DNA from 2 places in the Clostridium sp. AF36-4 genome. Region 1 is predicted to be linked to the other one. Evidence: predicted binding sites of a transcription regulator. Region 1 holds the regulator's gene; the other holds the start of a gene.
What was found. Region 1 encodes HrcA, which represses chaperone genes, less so after heat shock. Its sites were predicted from a motif close to TGTTAGCACTCNNNNNNNNNGAGTGCTAACA; they were not measured.

Region 1 (3,261 bases):
GGCAAAGATGACAAAGAGCAAAGATGTAAAAAAAGTTGAGGTTACGAATGTCCAAGACAAAAATATCACACTTGGTAAAGGCAAGAAACTGAAACTTTCCGTGAATGTTATTCTAAAAAAAGGAAGTAAGGCAAGCAAAGCGGTCAAGTTTGAGTCTTCCAAAAAATCGGTTGTTACGGTTTCTAAAAAGGGCGTTTTGAAAGCCAAAAAAATAGGAAAAGCTAAGATTACAGTGAAATCCAAAGCGAATCCGGCGAAACAGGTAAAATTTACTGTTACCGTTGCAAAAAAGAATGTTTTGATTAAAAAAATCAGCATGAAGAAAAAGTTAACACTCCATATGCCATTGGTTGAAGAAGAGGACGATTCCGATGATGATTCGGATGATGACATAGAGGATTCTGATGAGGATTCGGATGATGAAGACGATGAGGATGAAGATGATGAGGACGAAGAAGATTATGAATTTGAACCTCGCATTTCTCCATCCAATGCAACAAATCAGACATTGAAATGGACCAGTTCCAATAAAAAAGTGGTTAAAGTAGATGAGGATGGTTATGTTTATATCGTAGATGCCGGTAAGGCAGTGATTACGGCAATGGCAACTGACGGAAGCGGTGTAAAAGCAAAATGTACCGTTACTGTTATAGATGATGCAGATACAGATGATGAAGATGACGATGAATAATGGAGGCTTATTATGATTGAGATGAGAAGAGAAAAACGCTGGCCGGCAAAATTGAATTTGGAAATTTCCAATTTATTTAAGCAGGATCACGTAAAGGTGGAAAATATTAATGCACCGATTGAGGTAATTGATGTTTCCAAAGCGGGCATTGGTTTTCGTTCAGCCAGTGTACTGCCGATGGGGTATTACTTTAATGCGAGACTTACTTTGGCAGAAAATGATTCGCTCAATTGTGTTGTTCGAATTATCCGTCAGCAGAAAAGCGGAGATGACTATATTTATGGATGTGAAATTGTAGGAACGGCATCCATTATGGATTATGTAATTAATGATTATGCTGCGTCTCTGCAAAAATAATAAGAATGAAACAATGCACCGGTGCTTAGAAGGAGCCTTTTTTGCACCGGTGTTTTTATTTTGAAAAAAATTTTTACAAACCCTATTGACAAAGGTAACACAAGGTGGTATCTTTAGTTTAGTCAATGATTAGCACTCTTTGATAGTGAGTGCTAACAAAAAGAAATCGAGGTGGTATTTTGGAACTGAATGAGAGAAAACAAAAGATACTCGAAGCGATTATTCGTAATTACATGGAGACAGGCGAGCCGGTTGGTTCCCGAACTGTTTCTAAGTACACGGATTTGAATCTTAGTTCCGCAACCATCCGTAATGAGATGTCGGATTTGGAAGAGATGGGTTACATTTTACAGCCACACACTTCTGCCGGCAGAATTCCTTCGGATAAAGCATACCGACTATATGTAGACACGATTTTACAGAGAAAAGATGAAGAAGTGTCTGAGATGAAGGAGTTGATGGTCGAGAAGGCAGATAAGATTGACCTTCTGTTACAGCAGGTTGCAAAGTTACTTGCACAGAATACGAATTACACTTCCATGGTGACCAAGCCAAAGTATCAGCATAAGCGGATTAAGTTTATCCAGCTAAATCAGATGAGTGAACGACAGCTGCTTGTGATTGTTGTTCTTGATAACAACCACGTAAGCAACAAGTTCATTAACCTTATGACGGATGCCGATGAGAATGTGATTGCTCAGATGAATTTTTTGATGAACACGGCACTCACCGGACTTGATTTTACTGAGATTAACATGGCGATTATGCAGCAAATCAAAGAAAAAGCCGGGGAATACGGAGAATTGGCATCTAGCATTTTGGATTGTATTTCGGAAGTTATGACAGAAGAGGATGACTCAGAGATTTACACATCGGGCGCCACGAATATTTTGAAATATCCGGAGTTATCGGATAAGGAGAAAATGACCGGACTGCTTTCCACATTTGAAGAAAAACAGATGTTGTCAGCATGGGCCAACGATGAACCACCGGAGGATGACAAGGAACATGGCATTCAGGTGTACATTGGTGAGGAATCACCGGTAGAGTCAATGAAAGATTGTTCCGTTGTAACTGCCACGTACCGAATTAAAGAAGGCGTTTATGGAAAGATAGGTATTGTCGGACCAAAGCGTATGGACTACGAAAAAGTAGTTGGCACATTGGAAAACTGCATGCAGCAGCTAGATGACATATTTAAAAAGAAATAGCGAGGTGAAGTGAATTGGCTGAAGAGATGAAAAACGAAGACGTTAAAGAAGAAGTAAAGGAAGAAGAAACTGTAGAAGAAACGGTGGAACAAGCTGATAAAGAAGAAACAAAAGAAAAGAAAAAAACGGAAAAGTCAGAAAAAGCGGTTAAGAAGAAAGCAAAAAAAGACAAAAAAGATGAAAAGATTGAAGAGTTGAATGACCGCCTGATGAGAAATCTGGCAGAGTTTGAAAACTTTAGAAACCGCTCGGAAAAAGAAAAAAGTGCCATGTTTGAAATTGGTGCGAAGTCAGTTGTTGAAAAGATGCTTCCGGTTGTGGATAACTTGGAGCGAGGTTTTGACGGACTTTCCGATGAAGAAAAAGAGACACCATTTGCCAAAGGAATTGAGGCCGTTTACAAACAGCTTCTTACCGGATTAGAAGAAATCGGTGTGACACCGATTGAGGCAGTTGGTAAAGAATTTGACCCGAATTTCCATAATGCCGTTATGCATGATGAAGATGATTCAGATGCATCCAATCAGGTCATTGAGGAATTCCAAAAGGGTTATATGTATAAAGATTCAGTAGTCAGACACAGTATGGTTAAAGTGTTAAACTAATAAAGAAAATAACAGTCATGGTATAGACAGAAAGGAAGTATTATTATGAGCAAGATTATTGGTATTGACTTAGGAACAACAAACAGTTGTGTAGCAGTAATGGAAGGTGGCAAACCGGTTGTTGTAGCAAACGCTGAGGGCGCAAGAACAACCCCATCTGTTGTAGCATTTACAAAGACTGGTGAGCGTTTGGTTGGTGAGCCGGCAAAACGTCAGGCAGTAACAAACGCAGAGAAGACTATTTCTTCTATTAAGAGACATATGGGTACGGATTACCGTGCAGCAATTGATGATAAGAAATATACACCACAGGAAATTTCCGCTATGATTCTTCAGAAATTGAAAAGTGATGCAGAGAATTACCTTGGTGGTGAGAAGGTAACAGAGGCTGTAATTA
Region 2 (3,261 bases), on a different contig from region 1:
TCGTTTACAAACAGACGCCACCCTTTCTATCAACTCATCTATTGGCATAACTTGCAGTCCAACATTACTTTTCAAATCAATCTGCACCTCCTTAACCTTGTTCCACTTAATATCATTTTCCCCACAATTATAACATCGGAGTGGTTCTTCGTAAAGTGATGCTTTCCTCCTCAATTATCAATTGTGCTAAATTTCATCAATATGTCCAAGCACCTCTTTACATATTTTTGTTCTCCAAAAAGCAAAAGAAATCAAGCCCTCTCTATCTTCCGAATTGCTCAATAAATACTCTTTATAACCATAGGTACTTCGAAGCAATTGAAACACATATACATATGGCATTGCATTTAAATCCTTGTCACTTAACGGAAAATACTCACAGTATGCTTTTACATAATGACGCAAATCCTGCAAATCAATTTTAGCATTGTTTCTTGAATTATGCGATGTCTGCACAAATGACCTCATTAATTCCCATACCACCGGCAGTTTTCTTGCCGATGTAAAGTCAATTACTGCCTTTATCCGATTATTTTCCCCAATAATCTGACATCCTTGATAGTCGCCGTGACTGGGACTATACGTTATTCCTTCAAAATATCTCCGAAATATATTTTGATTTTTCTGCAATACAGTACGCTTATATAATAAATCTTCTTTGATTTGTTTATATAAAGAATCTTCCCTATGCTGCTCCAATACTTCTAATATATTATCATATTTGGAAACAGCATCACCATTTACCCACACAGCATCCATATCAACAGGCAGTTCCATATCTTTTAATGCAATATGAATTTTGGCAAGCATAACCGCCATTTGCGGAAGCATTTCCTCCGGGAAATCATTGTACCCATAAGATTGTCCACTCATGTATTTTTGCAATACGAATCGATGTCCTTTGTATTTTACCATTTTTTCTCCCGAAACTGTTTCAATAAAATCTGTCGAAGGGATTCCGCAATTTTTCAATTTCTCCAATATTTTTGCTTCCCTGATAATATCGCAATCCTCAATATACGATTGGTATTCTTTCAAAAAATAAGTATTACTGCCATCATTAACAGTAAAACAATTTGCAGTTCCTATCGCAAGTTTTCTGTAAGAAGTACATGAAATATCCCAATTTGCTTTTAAAAGATTCGTCATATTTTCCCCATCCAAAACCGTCTCCTCTAGTGCCATGATGTCCCCTTTCTCTGTTAAAATAGTCATACTGATGTTCATAATCCCATCTTCTTACAAGATATATTCCATCTGTCTCTCTTTTGTTTTCAATCCCATTTTCTCATAAAATTTTTCTGCCGATGTATTTCCGGCCCACACATTGAGCGTTACCTCATAACAGCCAAGGCGCTTTGCCTCCATTTTTTATATCCACATTGTAACATAGGATATCCTTTCAAGCCAGTTTTTTCTCACTGCGGCATCTATTTATTTCCAGTAAATTATTGTAATTTTTATTTAAGTATACTATGAGATTCCTACGGGAAATTCAACGAAAATAGAAAGCCGTGAAGGGCAGCAAATGAAAGAATATAAAGTACGTTTCAAATCTTACAATGGTTTTTGCTAAAAAACAAGTCCCCTTCAGATGGCTCGATCTCTGAAGGGGACTTGTTGAATGATTATCCTTCAATTGCGATATAATTTTTACCGGCAACTGCTTTGTCTGTCTTTTTCGGAATCTTCAGTTGCAAGATACCATTTTCATACTTCGCCGAAATCTCATCCTGGGTAATTCCCCCACCGATGTAAAAACTTCGGCTCATGCTGCCGGCATAACGTTCTTTACGAATGTACTTACCGGTCTTTTTATCTTTTTCATCTTTGTCCAAACCTTTTGCTGCCGAAATGGTAATATAACCATCATTCAGTTCAGCGGTTATTTCATCTTTCTTGAAGCCAGGCAGATCAATGTCAACCTCATACGCATCATCTGTCTCGCGGACATCTGTCTTCATCATGTTCTTTGCATGTTTTCCATAAAGAGGATCTTTCGCCGGAAACATAGCCTTCTCAAATTCCTTACCAAATGGAAAATCATCCATCCAATCATCAAACAAACTCTCTCCAAAAATACTAGGTCTTAACATAAGTCATTTCTCCTTTCCTTCTTGTAACAAGTGTCGGAAATATGGGTTCCTGCAAAACACCATAGGCACTTAGACTTTTGTATTATTAGCACCATCAGAGAAATCTGAAGTGTCGATTGTTAAATTTCGATTCGGATCCGGGTTCCTTTTCGTAACCCCTTTCCTTATCGTTAACTATGTTATACCGCTAATTGTTAGCACTGTCAAGAGGTGAGCGCTAATTTTTTTGTGTTTTTTTTGTGTCCTCTTATAAATGCCGAAATTTCGTTGTGCTCACATTACATTACTTTCAAAGTAACCGATCTCTTGCAATATAGCATCTAGTATTTTTGCATTTTTAATCGAAAAATCAGCTGTCACAACAGGGGTCTCGCCTTCGATTATGCATCTTCCCAGCTGCTCTATTTCTAATTGATAATTATGTGGGCAGTATACATTTCGAATCTGCTCTTTTCCTTCAATAATCAACGTATAGGAAGCATTTCCCTCTTGGTTAAATTTCGTATCGGATTTGATGTCGCCTTTTGTTCCGTGAATATACAATCTATCATAACGATGCGGCTTATCTTTTTCAAAAATCATCCCGCATGTTATCGATGCACGTACATCATTTTCATAATTTAACAATGCAGCTGTATATATATCAACGCCATTTTCATCATACTGTGCCATTGCTTTTACCCGGGATGGCATATCTTCCAAAAGTTTTAACAGCATACTTGTATTATAACAGCCAAGATCATAAACTGCACCCCCATAATTTTCTTTGTGCAGACGAATGTTGCTCTTATCATAATATGAAGTCAAAAACTGAGATTCAATATAACGGATTTCTCCAATTGTTCCTTCTTCAATTTCTTTTTTAAGTGCTGTAACAAAAGGACTGTGAAGGTAGGCATATGCTTCCATTAAAAATACCCCCTTCTCTTTTGCTGCCTCAAAAAGTTCTACTGTTTGTTTGGGTGTCGGCGCCAATGGTTTTTCGCACAGCACATGCTTTCCTGCTGCAATAGCTTTTTTTACCCATTCATAATGAAGATTATTTGGAAGCGGAATATAAACTGCCTGCACTTTGGGGTCTGACAAAAGTGCTTCATACCCTTCGTATGCTTTTTCAAACCCAAACATATCTTTATAATCTTCTGCTTTTTTCAAGCTGCGCCCT

Region 2: a site for HrcA is predicted at 2,289-2,319, ahead of DW005_RS08990 (Hsp20/alpha crystallin family protein). Genes of this name have one in related genera too.

What each region holds. Positions count from the first base shown of each region.
Region 1 covers NZ_QTVH01000021.1:31,269-34,529, forward strand. Annotated here, with positions in the region: gene DW005_RS10640 (Ig-like domain-containing protein) at 1-691, shown strand, start outside; gene DW005_RS10645 (PilZ domain-containing protein) at 704-1,048, shown strand; gene hrcA (heat-inducible transcriptional repressor HrcA) at 1,228-2,259, shown strand; gene grpE (nucleotide exchange factor GrpE) at 2,274-2,864, shown strand; gene dnaK (molecular chaperone DnaK) at 2,910-3,261, shown strand, end outside.
Region 2 covers NZ_QTVH01000015.1:24,443-27,703, forward strand. Annotated here, with positions in the region: gene DW005_RS08975 (nucleotidyltransferase domain-containing protein) at 1-75, opposite strand, end outside; gene DW005_RS08980 (phosphotransferase) at 187-1,227, opposite strand; gene DW005_RS08985 (hypothetical protein) at 1,240-1,368, opposite strand; gene DW005_RS08990 (Hsp20/alpha crystallin family protein) at 1,629-2,096, opposite strand; gene DW005_RS08995 (Gfo/Idh/MocA family oxidoreductase) at 2,370-3,261, opposite strand, start outside.